One region of the Sphingomonas melonis DAPP-PG 224 genome, then DNA from elsewhere that is predicted to be linked to it. Evidence: predicted binding sites of a transcription regulator. Region 1 holds the regulator's gene; each other region holds the start of a gene.
The links. Region 1 encodes LexA, which represses DNA repair genes until DNA is damaged. Its sites were predicted from a motif close to GTTCCNCNCTTGTTCT; they were not measured.
Positions count from the first base shown of each region.

Region 2: the regulator LexA is predicted to act here: its motif matches at 1,305-1,320, upstream of SPHME3_RS0103750 (error-prone DNA polymerase).
Region 3: the regulator LexA is predicted to act here: its motif matches at 1,767-1,782, upstream of recA (recombinase RecA).
Region 4: the regulator LexA is predicted to act here: its motif matches at 2,223-2,238, upstream of SPHME3_RS0108735 (ribonucleoside-diphosphate reductase subunit alpha).

Region 1 is NZ_KB900605.1:2,192,989-2,197,203, reverse strand. It holds gene trpC (indole-3-glycerol phosphate synthase TrpC) at 1-211, shown strand, start outside; gene moaC (cyclic pyranopterin monophosphate synthase MoaC) at 208-675, shown strand; gene SPHME3_RS0110780 (molybdopterin molybdotransferase MoeA) at 680-1,861, shown strand; gene lexA (transcriptional repressor LexA) at 1,920-2,612, shown strand; gene SPHME3_RS0110770 (ComEC/Rec2 family competence protein) at 2,872-4,215, opposite strand, start outside.
Region 2 is NZ_KB900605.1:760,912-765,126, forward strand. It holds gene SPHME3_RS0103750 (error-prone DNA polymerase) at 1-1,185, opposite strand, end outside; gene SPHME3_RS0103755 (Y-family DNA polymerase) at 1,343-2,896, opposite strand; gene SPHME3_RS0103760 (ImuA family protein) at 2,793-3,563, opposite strand; tRNA gene SPHME3_RS0103765 (tRNA-Gly) at 3,716-3,790, shown strand; gene SPHME3_RS0103770 (VOC family protein) at 4,069-4,215, opposite strand, start outside.
Region 3 is NZ_KB900605.1:2,496,046-2,500,260, forward strand. It holds gene SPHME3_RS0112135 (tetratricopeptide repeat protein) at 1-696, shown strand, start outside; gene SPHME3_RS0112140 (4-(cytidine 5'-diphospho)-2-C-methyl-D-erythritol kinase) at 693-1,523, shown strand; gene recA (recombinase RecA) at 1,859-2,932, shown strand; gene SPHME3_RS0112150 (class I SAM-dependent methyltransferase) at 3,311-4,147, shown strand; gene SPHME3_RS0112155 (glutathione S-transferase family protein) at 4,144-4,215, shown strand, end outside.
Region 4 is NZ_KB900605.1:1,795,514-1,799,728, reverse strand. It holds gene SPHME3_RS0108750 (hypothetical protein) at 1-262, shown strand, start outside; gene SPHME3_RS0108745 (P-loop NTPase family protein) at 341-868, shown strand; gene SPHME3_RS0108740 (protein-L-isoaspartate(D-aspartate) O-methyltransferase) at 929-1,840, opposite strand; gene SPHME3_RS0108735 (ribonucleoside-diphosphate reductase subunit alpha) at 2,254-4,164, shown strand.

The DNA of each region.
Region 1 (4,215 bases):
CAATCTGCACGACTTCTCCGTCGACTTCGCCCGCACCTACGAGCTGGTCGGCAAGGCGCCAAAGGGCTGCACCTTCGTTGCGGAAAGCGGCCTCGAAACCCGCGCCGACCTCGACGCGATGGCGGCGCATGGCGTGCGCTGCTTCCTCATCGGCGAGGCGCTAATGCGCGCCGACGACGTCGAGGCCGCGACGCGGGCCTTGGTCGGGTGAGCCACCTCACCCATCTCGACGTCGACGGTGCCGCGCATATGGTCGATGTCGGCGATAAAGCCGTGACGCAGCGTCGCGCAGTCGCCTCCGGCCGCATCGCCATCGCCCCCGACGCCCTCTCTGCGATCCGCGACGGCGCCGCGAAGAAGGGCGACGTGCTCGCCGTTGCCCGCGTCGCCGGGATCATGGCGGCGAAGAAAACCGCGGACCTCATCCCGCTCTGCCACCCCTTGCCCCTCACCCGCGTCACGCTCGACCTGACGCTGGACGATGCCGGCATCACCGCGACCGCGCTGACCGCCACCGACGGCAAGACCGGCGTCGAGATGGAGGCACTGACCGCCGTGTCGGTCGCCTTGCTCACCATCTACGACATGGCGAAGGCGATGGATCGCGCGATGACGATCTCGGACATCCGCCTGCTCGAAAAGGCCGGCGGCGCGTCGGGCGACTGGCGCGCCTGACGCCATGGCGCTGCTCCCGATCGACGAAGCCCAGGCGCGGCTGTTCGCGCACGCCCCGCCGGTCGGGACCGAAACCGTGCCTCTGGCCGCCGCCGCCGGCCGCTGGGCGGCAGACGACATCGCCGCCCGCCGCACCCAGCCCGCCACCGATTTGTCGGCGATGGATGGCTATGCGATCCGCTTCGCCGATCTGCCCGGGCCCTGGACGCTGATCGGCGAAAGCGCCGCCGGCCGCCCCTTTGCCGGCACCGTCGGTCCTGGCGAGACCGCGCGCATCTTCACCGGCGCGGCCCTGCCCGCCGGCGCCGACACGGTGATGGTGCAGGAAGAGGTCGCCGCCTCCGGCACCACGATCCGCCTCACTGGCGAAGGCCCAGCAACGCTCGGCCGCAACACCCGCCGCCGCGGCCTCGACTTTCACGCTGGGGATCGCCTGATCGCGCGTGGCGAGCGGCTGACGCCCGCGCGCATCGCCGTCGCCGCGACCGGCGGCATCGGCACGATCGCGGTCCACCGCCGAGTGCGCGTCGCCATCTGTGCGACGGGCGACGAACTGGTCGATCCGGGCGCTGGCGGCGACCCGAGCGCGCTGCCCGAATCGAACCGCGCGATGCTGGCCGCGATGCTCGCCGACCTGCCGATCGAGCTGATCGACCTCGGCATCCTGCCCGATGATCTCGATCGCCTGCGCGATGCGTTCGCGCGCGTCGACGCCGATCTGCTCGTCACCACCGGCGGCGCGTCGGTCGGCGACCATGACCTCGTGCGGCCAGCGCTGGAGGCGGCGGGCGGCGTCATCGATTTCTGGCGGATCGCACTGCGACCGGGCAAGCCGATGATGGCGGGACGGCGCGGCGCGATGCAGGTGCTGGGCCTGCCGGGCAACCCGGTATCCGCCTTCGTCACCGCCCTACTCTTCGTCAAACCGTTGATCGCGCACCTGTCCGGCGCCGCAGACCCGCTGCTGCGCAGCACGATGGCGATCCTGGGCGAAGACTTGCCCGCCAACGGCCCGCGCACCGATTATCTGCGCGCGGAGCTGCGCGACGGCCGCGCCTATGCCTCGACCATTCAGGACAGCTCGATGCTGCTGACGCTGGCGCGTTCGCATTGCCTGATCGTGCGGCCGGTCGATGCCCCCGCCGCGCGCGCGGGCGACTCGGTGGAAATCCTCGTCATCGCTTGACGCCCCACGAATTGTTCCCTAGAAGTTCCGCGTCTGTTCTGACGGGGAAGGACCGCTTATGCTCACGCGCAAGCAGCACGAGCTTGTATGCTTCATCAACGACCGGCTCGAGGAGACGGGCATCTCGCCGTCGTTCGAGGAGATGAAGGACGCGCTCGACCTCAAGTCCAAGTCCGGCGTCCACCGCCTGATCAGCGCGCTCGAGGAACGCAACTTCATCCGCCGCCTGCCCAACCGTGCGCGCGCGCTGGAAGTGCTGCGCATGCCGGAACGCTCCGAACGCAAGGCGCCCGAAACGCCCGCTCCCGCGGCGCCGCCGAGCGCGCCGGCCACGGACAACGTGCGTCCCGCGCCCTCGCCCGCGAACGACGTCGTCGAAATCCCGCTGCACGGCCGGATCGCCGCGGGCGTGCCGATCGAGGCGTTCGAAGGCAGTTCGATGCTCGCCGTCCCCGCGGCGTTGCTCGGCACCGGGGAACATTATGCGCTGGAAGTCTCCGGCGACTCGATGGTCGAGGCTGGTATTCTCGATGGCGACTATGCGCTGATCCGCCGCACCGACATCGCCCGCGATGGCGAGATCGTCGTTGCGTTGATCGAGGACAGCGAGGCGACGCTCAAATATTTCCGTCGCGAAGGCGCGATGATCCGCCTCGATCCCGCCAACCGCGCCTACGAACCGCAGCGCTATGTCCCCTCGCACGTCCGCGTGCAGGGCAAATTGTCGGGTATCCTCCGCCGCTACGACTGACGGGATTCCGCCGTGGTGGCGCGCCGCAACATATGGTCGTCCGTGAGACTTTTGTGACTTTCCAAACGGCGGCTTTAGCCCCCCGTCGAGGGCCGGGCATCCCGGCTTCCCGCTGATTGCGCGAATGAAAATGTCTAGATATCAAATGTCTAGACAGGGGCGCCATGGCGAGCCTAACGAAGCAATGACGGATCGACCCTATGTCATCCCGCTACAGGAGGCAGCGTCCCGTCGCCATGGCCCAGCGCGCCGGTGGGGGTCATCGCGACGGCACGGCCGCCGGGATATCGTCCGGCCGAGGCGGGGCGACCTTGGCTCCCACCAGCCACGGATGCCGATCCCCTGGCTGCATCACCGTCCGCACACGTCCGCTCGCCAGGGTCAGCATGACGCCGCCGGTGCGCCGCAGCACGGGCGCGTCTAGCCGCAGCCAGCGCGGCCGGCACGCCCGCGGCAGCCGCCGGTCGCTCACCACGACGTCCGCTCTCCCACAGGCCGCGACCACATCCCGCCATGCCAGTTGGTAGCCGCTGCGGGTCGCCAGGACGCGGAACGACTGCCCTCCCCCGTCCCGCAGGACCGCCACGCACGCATCGCGGCTGCACCGCGCCTCCGGCAGATCGTCGAGCAGCCACGGCTCGCCATCGGTCCCGCCGTTTTCGGCAAGCATCACCCGCGTATAGTCCCCGGCGCGATCGCGCAGCAGCGCCAGCCGTCCGCCCACCCGGATCGCCATATGCCGCCCATCGCCCGTCACCAGCAGATCGGGTGGCGGGGTCAGCGCCGCCCAGACGGCACCGGCGACGATCGGCAGCGCGCCGACCCAGCGCAGCCGCGTGCTCCACAGCGTCAGCCACAGCCCACCCGCGACCATCGCCAGAAACGCCCCCAGCGGCATCGACGGCACCGCCAGCGACGCGCCCGGCGCATCCGCCACCACATGCGCCAGCCACAGCAGCCCGCGCAGCGCCCCATCGGTCAGCCACCACACGGGCCCGCCCAGCCCGACCGTGTCCAGCACCAACGCCCCCGCCTCCAGCGGCATGACGACGAACGTCGTCAGCGGAATAGCGACCATGTTGGCGGCAGCCCCATACAGACCCGCCTTGTGAAAGTGATAGACCGCGATCGGCATCAGCGCAGCCTCCACCACCACGCCCGTCAGCAGCAGCGACCCGAGCCCGCGTAGCAGACGGCGTGCACGCGCTTCCTCCCGCGGCTCGAACCACCCGCGCACCCGCGGATGCTCATGCAGCGCGACGATCGCGACGATCGCAGCGAACGACAGCTGGAAGCTCGGCCCCACCAGCGCTTCCGGCCGCACCGCCAGCACCACCATCGCACCGGCCGCGACCAGCCGCAGCGTCATCGCCTCCCGCCCCATCGCCAGCGCCGCCAGCACCAGCAGCGCGGCGACGCACGATCGGATCGTGGGAACCTGGGATCCGGTGAGCAACGTATAGCCGATGGCGGCCAACGCCCCCATCCCCGCCGCGACCAGCGGCAATCGAACGCGAATGGCAAGCCATGGCCACAGCGCGAGCAGCCGCAACGTCACGAACATCGTCGCCGCCACCGCCGCAGTGATGTGCAGCCCGCTGAC
Region 2 (4,215 bases), 1.4 Mb from region 1:
GAAGCGCGAAAACAGCAGGTCGTATTTCAGCGGATCGACCGAGGTCACGCCCAGCAGGTAGCAGACGACCGAATTGGCCGCCGACCCGCGCCCCTGACACAGGATCGGCGGGGTGCAGCTGCGCGCGAACCGCACCACGTCATGCACCGTCAGAAAATAATAGGCATAATGCTGGCGCCGAATGAGATCGAACTCTTCGTACAGCAGGGTGAGGATACGGTCGGGAACGCGATCCCCGTAACGGTCGAGCGCATTCTGCCAGACGAGATGTTCCAGCCAGGCCTGCGCGTCCCATCCCGCCGGCACCGGCTCGTGCGGATATTCGTATCGCAACTGATCGAGCGAGAAGCCGATGCGAGCCAGCAGGCGAAGGCTTTCGTCGATCGCCTCCGGCGCGTCGCGGAACAGCCGACGCATCTCGGCTTCGTCCTTCAGATGACGCTCGCCATTGGCGGCGAGGCGACGTCCGGCCGTATCGATCGTCACGCCTTCGCGGATGCAGGTGACGACGTCGTGCAAGGGCCGGTCGTCACGATGCGCATAGAGCGCGTCCGTCGTCGCCAGCAGCGGCACGCCGACCGTCTCGGCCAGGATTTTTAGGCGGCGGAGGCGGCGGCGGTCCTGGCCGCGCCGGGCCATGCTGACCCCCAGCCAGACGCCGTCGGGTGCCAGCCGCTTCACCGCCCTCAGCGTCGTGGCGAGGCTGGGATCGCTGCGCGGCGGCGGGCGCTCGGCCTCGTCGCGGGCAACGCCGCCGCGGGCGCTGCTTTCGGGCAGGACGATCAACAACAGATCGCGATGCAGCGCGATGAGGTCGCCCAGGCCCAGCAGGCAATCGCCCTTCACCGACCGCAGATTGCCCGTGGTCAGGATTCGCGTCAGCCGGCCCCAACCGGTGCGATTGGCGGGATAGGCGACGATGTCAGGCGTACCATCGGCGAAGACCAGACGGGTGCCGACCGCCAGCGTGAAGCCGAAGGGCGGCAAGGCGGCACCCAGCCGTCCGGTTTCGGCGCGTTTCAGCGCGTCATAGGCGCGCACGACGCCTGCGACGGTATTGCGGTCGGCGATGCCGATGCCGGCATGGCGGAGCGTTATCGCCTGCGCGACCATGTCCTCGGCATGGCTGGCACCGTCGAGGAACGAGTAATTGGTCGCGGCGACCAGCTCGACGAACCCGCTCATGGCGCGATGGCACCGCCGGCCCCTTCCACCCCGTCATCCCGGCCCTGGTCCGTGGCCCACTGATTCGCAAGGGAGCGGCAGGAGCCTCCAGCCATCCCCCCAGTCGCACAGTGGACCCCGGACCAAGTCCGGAGCGACGGTGGAAGCGGGAACACGCTCACGCGAACAGCCCATGGACGTACCAGCGCGGGTGCGCCTGTTCGCTATGCAGGCCGTGGCGGAAGATCCAGAAGCGCCGCCCCCGGCGATCCTCGATTCGGTAATAATCGCGCGTCGGGATGGCGCCGTCGTGGCGTCGCCACCATTCGCCGGCGATCCGCTCGGGCCCCTCGGCGCGCGCGACCTCGTGGACGCGGCGGCGCCAGCGGAAGCGGTGCGGCGGGCCGTCGGGCACCTCCGCCATCACCGCCTCGATCGGCTGCGGCGGATCGAACAGATAGATGGGCCTCAGCGGCGGCTCCCCCGCCTCCGCCTGCGGCCAGTCTCCGGCAGGCGGCGGTGCGGCGGCGGGCAGCATCAGTTCGGCCTGCTCGGGGATATGGCTGTCGCGCGGGGCGAATCGCCGCACCCGCTCGCGCCCCAGCCGGGTCGACAGGCGATCGATCAGCTCCGCCACCGCTGGCGCCTGGGTCGCCCCCTCGCCGCCCTCCAGCCGCAGCTGCGCCGCATCGAGCCGCTCGGCGAGCGTCACGTCGAGCCGGATCAGGTCATAGCCGTAACCGGGATCGAGCGGGTCGGCGAGCGCGTCGATCCGCTCGGCAAACAACCGCATCAGCAGCGCGACGTCGCGCGTCGGCTGCCCCGTCTCGACGCGCAGCGACTGGATGTGGCCGTCGCTGCGGAACAGCCGCGCTTCCCACCGGCGCCCGCCCTGATGGCGCTGGCCGAGCGTGTTTCCCGCCTCGCCTGCCAGTTCCTCGATCACCTCCAGCGCATAGTCGGTCCGCGCGATCGGTTCGGCAAAGCGCCGTTCCACCACCACCGGCGCGACGCGCACGCGCGGCCGGACCGGCGCCTTATAGTCGCCCGACAGCCGCCGCACCGCCGTCGCCGCTTCCTCGCCGAAGCGCGCGGCGATGCCAACGAGCGGGCGCGCCATCACGTCGCCCACCGTCTTCAACCCCGCGCGGGTTAGCGCCACCGTCGCGTCCGCATCCAGCTCCAGCGCCGCGACCGGCAGGCGCTTCACCGCGCGCGTCTCGTCGGGCGCCGGCGCGCCGGCATAGCGGGCGAGGGCGCAGGCGATTTCGGGCGTATCGCCGAACGCATGGCGCGCCAGGATCCCACGCCGCGCCATCCGCGCCTCGACATCGGCGGCGAGCGGACGCTCCCCTTCGAAGGCATGGATGCACCCCGCAATGTCGATCACCAGCGCGTCGGGGGGCAGCAGCGCCACCGTCGGGCTGTAGCGCGTGCAGCCATCCGCCAACCGCTCCAGCCAGTCCATGTCGGCATGCGGATCGGCCGGAAACACCTCCAGCTCGGGCACGCGCGCGCGGGCATCGGCCAGCGTCAGCCCCGGCTCCAGCCCGGCGCGCGCCGCGGCCAGATCGGTCGCGGTCAGCCGGATCGCCTGGCCCACCGTCTCGACGAAGGCGACCGGCGCCTCACCGCCGACGAACAGATGCGGCCGGGTGGCGCGCAGCCGCTCGATCGGGAGCCACGGAAAGACCAGCGCCAGATAGCGGCGCGTCACGGAAACTCTTGGCATCACGATCCCACTCCACGCGCCAGCGCTGCCCCGCGGGGCCGCCACGCCGGCGCACACATTCGACGTCGAAAGCCGGCAGGCCTGGCGCGCCCTCCCCCAGCCCCTGATCCAGCGCGGTCGAGGGCACGGCGGCAACGCTCCACCGCGTCGCAGCGGCGCTTGCCACCGGTTCCGCGCCGATCCGCAGCGACAGCAATGTGACGCCCGACGCCTCCGCCGCCAGCATCAGCCGTCGCGTTGCGGTGAGGTCCAGCCCCGGCATCGGCCCGATGCTTTCGACCAGCACCATGCCCAGCCCCCCGCAGCGCGCCGCATCCGCCGCCGCGCGTAGCAGCGCCGATTCGTCGGCGACGACGACCAGCAGCACCGAATCGGCCGCCAGCCCCAGGTCTGCGAGGCCGCTGGCATGCAGCCGGCCTTGCGCACGCTCCCCCGCCTCGGTGCGCAGCCACAGCAGCGGCACCGTTCCGGCGGCGAGCGCCAAGGCCAGTCCGAACCCCGCGGCGCTCGCCCCATCCTCGCCCTCCAACGCATAGATTTCATGAAGTTGCGCGCGCGCCAGCCCTTCCGTTCGCCAGGCATCGACCGGTGCCGCCGCCGCTTGCGCAGCCCCGCCAGCGGCGGCAAGGCCACGCAGACGGGCGATCAGGGCGGACGAGTCGGACATATATGTTCTTGTAATGTTCCGGATATCGAGTCGCCAAGTCGAAATCGTGTGCGAAAATCACAAGATGGGGCTTGCGGCCCCGCGCAGTCACCGCTAGTGGACGCGCCTCACCCAGCCGGTGGCTCCAATGAGCAGCCGGCACAGGCGCCAGAGCGGGCGTAGCTCAGGGGTAGAGCACAACCTTGCCAAGGTTGGGGTCGAGGGTTCGAATCCCTTCGCCCGCTCCAGTTTTTCCTAACAGTGTCATACGGTTACGGCGGTCCTTCGGGGCCGTTTTTTGGCTTCCCCGGCCTGCCGCTCGGTAACGCAGTAGCATGGGGGAAGGCGACGCGGTCCATCGACCGGCGCTAAGTCTTCATGGCACCAAGCGTTTTACCCCTGACCGCGGATGTGCCTCGCTCACCCCGATCCGATCTTGAAGAGTTGCCGGTGACCCCGGCAGGCATGATTCGCGCTCATCGGGAAATCCTGACCTCGTCAGTCATTCGGTTCGTCGGCCATAGCGTCAATCGAAGGGGGCCATGACGTCGGCAGGATGTTTGGTCGTGTGTTCGACATATTCGACCAGCATGCCATCGGGGTGACGCACCAGCATGTTGCGACCGGTCGGAACCGGCTTTGCCGCTTTCAGGATCGTGCTACCGGTCGTCGG
Region 3 (4,215 bases), 300 kb from region 1:
GACGCGGTGCCCGCGTCCAGCCCCTTCGCCTCCACCGCCATCGCCGCGCGCATATCGATCCTCGCCCGCGCCGATCGCACCGCCGACGCGCTCGCACTCGCCCGCCGCGACGCCGAGCGCGCCGACGCCGGTCCCGCCGCCTGGCAGCTCTACGCCGACCAGCTCACCACCGCCGGCAACAACGCCGAAGCCGCCCGCTGGTATCGCCGCATCGCCGAGGCGCAGCCCGCCGCGTGGAACGCCTGGCTGCAATATGGCGGCGCGCTGGAGCAGGCGGGTGACTGGCCCGCCGCCCGCGCCGCGCTGAAAAAGGCGGTGGCGCTCGCCCCCGCCGAGCCGCTGGCGCTCAACTACCTCGGCTATGCGCAGGCCGAACGCCGCGTCGACGTTCCCGCCTCGATCGCGATGCTCCAGCGCGCGCACGCCGCCAAGCCCGACGATGCCTCGATCGCCGATTCGCTCGGCTGGGCGCTGTTCGTCAACGGCGACACCGCGCGCGCGCTGCCGCTGATCGAGCGCGCCGCCGAGGCGGAGCCGACGAATGCCGAAATCGCCGAACATCTCGGCGACGTCTATTGGGCGCTGGGCCGCCGTTACGAAGCCCGCTACGCGTGGCGCGCCGCGGCGTTGACCGCTCCGGCCCAGGACGCCGCGGCGCTCGCCACCCGGATTGCACAAGGCCCGCCCGCCCGATGATCGTCGAAGCCGCCCCTGCCAAGATCAACCTCGCGCTCCACGTCCGCCATCGCCGGCCGGACGGCTATCACGAGCTTGAAACGCTGTTCGCCTTCGCGGCCGATGGCGACACGGTGACCGTCGTCCCTGCCGACACCGATAGCTTTGCGATCACCGGCCCGTTCGCCGCGGCGCTCGAGACGGCATCCGGCCCGAACCTCGTGCAAAAAGCCGCCGGCGCCTTCCGCGAGACGTTCGGCATCGCCGGGCATCACGCGATCACGCTCGACAAGCATCTCCCCATCGCCTCAGGGATAGGCGGCGGATCGGCCGACGCCGCCGCGACGCTGCGCGCGCTCGCCCGCCTCCACGCGATCGCGCCGCAGGACCCGCGCCTGTTCGTCCTTGCCGAAACGCTCGGCGCCGACGTGCCCGCCTGCCTCGATGGCCGCACCACTTTGGGCACGGGCAAGGGCGAGGCGTTGATCCCCATCGCCGGCCTCGCCGGCACGCCGTTGCTCCTGGTCAACCCCGGCGTCGCGGTCAGCACCGCCGCGGTCTTCGCGCGCTGGGACGGCACTGACCGCGGCGGCATCGCCGGGGAGGGCGACCTTCTCACCCGCGCCGCCGCCGGCCGCAACGACCTGCAACCCGCCGCACTCGCACTCGCCCCCGTCATCGCCGACGTCCTGTCGCTCCTCGAAGGGGCAAATAGCGTCCACTTGGCGCGCATGTCCGGCAGCGGCGCCACCTGCTTCGCCTTGTTCGCGGACGAAGCGGCAAGAGACACAACCCGCGACGCGGCGGTAGCCAAAGGCTGGTGGACCCTAGCCACATCTCTTACCTAAAAGGTTATCCTTCCCGCTCGCCAACCGTCATCCCAGCGCAGGCTGGGATTTTATAGTTACAGCGCGCCACCAGCGCCGAGAAATACGCAAGCCTCCGCTAGGGTGACGCAAAAGGCTGCGAAAAGCCGCCGCTGCCACAAGCGCAACCCCTCCGCGTCCTCCGCGCCTCCGCGCGCAAAACCTCTTCGCGCCTTCGCGTCTTCGCGCGAACCATATCCACCAACTCCATGGCCCAAAACCAAAGTTCCTCTCTTGTTCTCATGGAACAAACATCGTACATACAGAACAGACGCGTTGCTCATGCCGCGCGCTTGCTCTAGCGAGGAACCCTCCCGATGGCCGCCAATCTGAAAGTGATCGACACCGGCATGGCAACCGCAAACGCAGACCGTCAAAAGGCGCTCGACGCCGCCCTCGCGCAGATCGACCGCGCCTTCGGCAAGGGCAGCGCGATGAAGCTCGGTCAGAAGGAAACGATGCAGGTCGAGGCGATCTCGACCGGCTCGCTCGGCCTCGACATCGCCTTGGGCGTCGGCGGCCTGCCGCGCGGCCGCGTGATCGAAGTCTATGGCCCTGAATCGTCGGGCAAGACGACGCTTGCGCTGCATGTCATCGCCGAAGCGCAGAAGAACGGCGGCACCGCCGCCTTCGTCGACGCCGAACATGCGCTCGATCCCGTCTATGCCAAGAAGCTGGGCGTCAACATCGACGAACTGATCGTGTCGCAGCCCGACACCGGCGAACAGGCGCTCGAAATCACCGACACGCTCGTCCGCTCGAACGCGATCGACGTGCTGGTGGTCGATTCGGTCGCCGCGCTGGTGCCGCGCGCCGAAATCGAGGGCGAGATGGGCGACAGCCACGTCGGCCTGCAGGCCCGCCTGATGTCGCAGTCGCTGCGCAAGCTCACCGGCTCGATCAGCCGCTCGCGCTGCATGGTGATCTTCATCAACCAGCTGCGCATGAAGATCGGCGTGATGTACGGCAATCCGGAAACGACGACGGGCGGCAACGCGCTGAAGTTCTACGCCTCCGTCCGCCTCGACATCCGCCGCACGGGCGCGATCAAGGACCGCGAGGAAGTCACCGGCAACACCACGCGCGTGAAGGTGGTGAAGAACAAGGTCGCGCCGCCGTTCAAGCAGGTCGAATTCGACATCATGTACGGCGAGGGCATTTCGAAGATCGGCGAGATCCTCGACCTCGGCGTGAAGGCGGGCCTCGTCGAAAAGTCGGGCAGCTGGTTCTCCTACGATTCGGTGCGGATCGGGCAGGGGCGTGAGAACGCCAAGAACTACCTGCGCGAAAACCCCGAAATGGCCGACCGCCTCGAAAAGGCGATCCGCCAGCGCACCGAAAAGGTCGCCGAGGAAATGATGGCCGGCCCGGAAGCCGACGACGATCTGTGATCGCCGCGCCATCCCATCGGATGCTACGAGGGGGCTCGCCGGCAACGGCGGGCCCCTTTCGCATGGAGGCGCTCCGGACGCCGACGTATCCTCCACTTCGTCCACTTCCACGCTCGTTTTGGCGGAAATGGGTTGGGGGCGTAATCAGTATCGCTCCTCACGCCTTGCACGCAGCCGTATGGGCGGGGCGGGTGTCGTTCCTGCCCGATCCACACTCACCACGTCACCCCGGACTTGTTCCGGGGTCCACCGTGCGGCACGGGAAAGGTTGGAGGCTCAGGCCTCGCCCCCGCGGCTGAGTGAACCCCGGAACAAGTCCGGGGTGACGCGGAGCAAGGGGCAGACGTGCGCCCACCCCATCACAACCGGACCCACCCCATGACCACCGCCACAGACTGGACCGGTCGCGTCGGCCGCACCTGGGCCGCCGAATGGCAGCGCACCGACCGTTCCTTCGCCAATTTGTCTCCGCATCTCGACGCCGCGATCCGCAGCGCCGCCCCGGCCGGCCCCTTCCACGCGATCGACATCGGTTGTGGCCCCGGCGCCACCAGCCTCGCGCTCGCCGACGCCCGCCCCGACGCCACTGTCACCGGCCTGGACCTGTCCGCCGACCTGATCCGGACGGCGCGCACCCGAGCCGGTGACTGCGGCGCGGTAACCTTCCATCATGGCGACGCCATCGCGCTGGCCCCGCAACTCCCGCCCGCCGACCTCATCGTCTCGCGCCACGGCGTCATGTTCTTCGCGGATCCCGTCGCCGCCTTCGCCACGCTCCGCACCGCGGCTAGCCCAGGCGCCCGCCTCGTCTTCTCCTGCTTCCGCGACCGCAGCGACAATGTCTGGGCGTCCGATCTGATCGAGCAGGTCACCGGCAGCCGCCCGCAGCCCTTCGAAGGCTACGCCCCCGGGCCCTTCGGGTTCGCCGACCGGACCGCCACTGCCGCAATCCTGACCCAGGCGGGCTGGAGCGTCGACAGCGCCACCCGCATCGACTTCGCGTATGTCGCCGGGGCCGGCCCCGATCCGGTCGCCGATGCCGCCGATTTCTTCTACCACATCGGCCCGCTCGCCTCGGCACTCAAGGACGCCGCCGATCCATCGCTCGACGATCGGCTCAAATCGGCATTGCAGCGTTATACAGCCGACGGCATCGTCGCGCTCCCGGCCTCCGCCTGGATCTGGCGCGCGACCGCAACAGGGGAACAGCCATGATCATCGTCCACCATCTCGAAAACAGCCGGTCGCAGCGCGTGCTGTGGATGCTCGAGGAACTGGGCCTG
Region 4 (4,215 bases), 400 kb from region 1:
CGACATAGAAGTCACCGGCCGCCACCTCTCGCGCCTGCGCCTCTCGCTCGACCTCGACGGCGGCGTGCTGAAGGCCTGCCGCATCACCGTCTCCAGCGGCGACGCGCTCATCGACGCGCTGGCCTGTCCCGCCGCCCGCACCTGCGTCGCACAGCGGCCGCGGACCAGCACCGTCCTGCTCGCCTGCATCGACCAGCGCATCGGCACCGCGGTGCGGGCGCATGATGGCGTGCCAGGCAGCATCAACGGCGCGGAACGTTAAGTCTCGATCCCCCTCCACCATCCGTTGTGAAGCCCCACCCGCAGGCATAGTACATCCCGCGAGGAGCTATGCCGCGCCATGACGCTGACCGAGCTGGGCACACGCATCTGCATCATGGGGCCGTCGAACAGCGGCAAGTCGACGCTGGCGCAGGCGATCGCGAAGGCCCGGGGCTTGCAGGTGGTCCACCTCGATCAGCTCCACCATCTCCCGCACACCGACTGGGTGCCACGACCGCCAGCCGAGTTCGCGGCGCTCCATGATGCCGCGATCGCCGGCGACCGCTGGGTGGTGGACGGCAATTACTCGCGGCTGCTCCCGCAACGCCTGCAGCGGACGACCGGCCTCATCCTGCTCGACGTTCCGACGACGACCAGCCTGTATCGATACATCCGACGTTGCTGGTTCGAGCGCGACCGCCGCGGCGGGCTGGAAGGCGGTCGCGATAGCGTGAAATGGGATATGATCCGGCACATCGCCATCGCCACCCGAGCCAACCGGACCCGCTACCGCACCCTGTTGGACGGCATCGCCCTGCCCAAGATACAGATCGCGTCCACCGCGATGCTAACCGCCTTCTACCGCGCCAACGGCTTGCGGCGATAAGGTCGCAACTGTCATTTGACGGACAGCGGGGTCAGCGCAAACAGACGACGCCCCGCCCCCTCAAACCACCCCCACAATCGGCGCGCGGAAGCAAAGAGGGATCGACCGGTCGGTCAGTGCGCGCGGCGCGAACGGGGGAACGCGGCCGCCGGTGAAGGGGACGAACAGCGCCGGGCCGAGCGTGCATCGATCCAGCGTACCGTCGGCGCGCTTGGTCATGCGCAGCAATTGGGTGCTCGTGTCGGACGGGCCGATGGGCATGACGATGCGGCCGCCGACCTTCAGCTGGTCGACCAGCGGTTGCGGCACCGCGGTGGCGCTGGCGGCGACGACGATCCCGTCGAAGGGCGCCCGCTCCGGCCAGCCGAGGAAGCCGTCGCCCGCCCGCACGGTGACGGTCGCATAGCCCATCCGGCGCAGCCGCGCGGCCGCCGTGCGGGCGAGCGGCGCGACGATCTCGACCGAGGCGACGCGCGCCGCGACCGTCGCGAGCACCGCCGCCTGATAGCCCGATCCCGTGCCGATATCGAGCACATGGGCGCTACGATCCGCGGGCAGGTCCAGCGCCGCGGTCATCACCGCGACGACATAGGGATCGGAAATCGTCTGGCCGTGGCCGATGTCCTGCGGCAGGTCGACATAGGCCGCCGCGCGTCCCCTGGCGTCGACGAAGTCCTCGCGCGGGATCGTGCCGATCGCCGCCAGCGCGCGCGCCAGGGCCGGCGTGTCCGCCGCCGGATCGTTGCTGCGAATATCGGCACGGATGTCGGCGACCATCGCCGCGCGCTGCTGCGCCGGGGTCTGGTGCGCCCGCGCCTTGGCCAGCATGGTCAGCATATCGACCCCCGCCACCGGTCGCGGCGCACAGCCGGCGAGCGTCAGGGCGGAGAGGACGAGGGCGAGGGACGAACGACGGCGCATCGCCGCGGCTTCGACGGTATCCCGGGCCGCCGCAACGAAACTTTCGTTCATGTTTGGCGGACGGGACGACATGGGTTGAATCGCGTCCGAATTGGCCTCTTCGGTCGCTAAAAAAATTTTCATCGCGCCACTCGCCGCTTGCACTTTCCGGAAGCCGCGGAAGTCCACGCGTCGCGGCCCCTCGACCGACCCGCCGCGCCCCGTCCGCACCGGAACCACACGGCTGCCGCGTCATTAAGCCTCTTGCCCGCGGCGACGCTTTGCCACAATTTGTGGGGGTTGCGTTCGGGGGTGAACCCAATCGCTGGTAGAGATCGATGGCGGCATCCCGTGCCGGATTCGCCATGGGGCACAACGCGGCCGTGAACCGCGACCCCTTTTTGTTCTCACCATCGGGGCGCCCGGGTGATATGCTGTGCATGTCGCCCCGAGTCGAACATGTATGGAACAAGGGACGGTAATCGATGGATTTCAGGGACACGCAGGGTGAGGCCATGACCGATACGATCGACGCCACCGTCGCCGCCGAGGCGCCCGCCGCAGAGGCGAATGGCGGCAGCAAGGCGATCCACGCCCGCCCCTATCCCGTCGAGGTCGATCATAGCCGCGATGCGCTGCTGACCGATTTCGGCAAGGAAACGCTAAACGATCGCTACCTGTTGCCGGGCGAAAGCTATCAGGACCTCTTCGTCCGCGTCGCCTCGGCCTATGCCGACGATGCCGCGCATGCGCAGCGCCTGTACGATTACATCAGCCGCTTGTGGTTCATGCCCGCAACGCCGGTGCTGTCGAACGGCGGCACGGGGCGCGGCCTGCCAATCAGCTGCTACCTCAATTCGGTGCCCGACAGCCTGAACGGCATCGTCGACACCTGGAACGAGAACGTCTGGCTCGCCTCGCGCGGCGGCGGCATCGGCACCTATTGGGGCAGCGTGCGCGGCATCGGCGAACCCGTCGGCCTCAACGGCAAGACCAGCGGCATCATCCCCTTCGTCCGCGTGATGGACAGCCTGACGCTCGCGATTTCGCAAGGGTCGCTGCGCCGCGGTTCGGCCGCCTGCTACCTCGACGTCAGCCACCCGGAGATCGAGGAATTCCTCGAAATCCGCAAACCCAGCGGCGACTTCAACCGCAAGGCGCTGAACCTGCACCACGGCGTGCTGCTGACCGACGCCTTCATGGAAGCGGTGCGCGACGGCCGCGAATGGAATTTGCTCAGCCCCAAGGACGGCACCGTCCGCGCGACGCTCGACGCGCGCTCGCTGTTCCAGAAGCTCGTCGAAACCCGCCTGCAGACGGGTGAGCCGTACATCGTCTTCGCCGATCACGTGAACAAGGCGATGCCCAAGCATCACCGCGACCTGGGGCTGAAGGTCTCGACGTCGAACCTGTGCTCGGAAATCACGCTGCCGACCGGCCGCGACCATCTCGGCAACGATCGCACCGCGGTCTGCTGCCTGTCGTCGCTCAACCTCGAAACGTGGGACGAGTGGAAGGACGACAAGGTCTTCATCGAAGACGTGATGCGCTTCCTCGACAACGTGCTGCAGGATTATATCGACCGCCACGAACCGGGCATGGAACGCGCCGCCTACAGCGCCGCGCGCGAACGCTCGGTCGGCCTCGGCGTCATGGGCTTTCACTCCTTCCTCCAGGCGCGCGGCCTGCCGTTCGAAGGCGCGATGGCGAAGAGCTGGAACTTGCGCATCTTCAAGCACATCAGCGCGCAGGTGAACCAGGCGTCGATGACGCTCGCCGCCGAGCGGGGCCCTTGCCCCGACGCCGCCGACGTTGGCGTGATGGAGCGGTTCAGCTGCAAGATGGCGATTGCGCCGACCGCGTCGATCAGCATCATCTGCGGCGGCACCAGCGCCTGCATCGAGCCGATCCCGGCGAACATCTACACGCACAAGACGCTGTCTGGCAGCTTCTCGGTCAAGAACCCGTATCTGGAAAAGCTGCTCAAAGAGAAATCCAAGAACAGCGACGCGGTGTGGAATTCGATCCTCGAACACGGCGGCTCGGTCCAGCACCTCGACTTCCTGTCGGTGGAAGAGAAGGATTGCTACAAGACCAGCTTCGAAATCGACCAGCGCTGGCTGCTCGAACTCGCCGGCGACCGCACGCCGTACATCGACCAGGCGCAGTCGCTGAACCTGTTCATCCCGGCGGACGTCGAGAAGTGGGACCTCCTGATGCTCCACTTCCGCGCCTGGGAGCTCGGCATCAAGTCGCTCTATTACCTGCGCTCGAAGAGCGTGCAGCGCGCGGGCTTCGCCGGATCGGGCGGCGTGGAAGCGGACAACACCATCGCCGCGCCGAAGTTCGAGATCGGCGAGACGACGGACTATGACGAATGCCTGGCGTGTCAGTGAGGTGTGGGAGTCCGCTGATCGCCTGACTTGAAGGTCACGGCATGCCGCAAC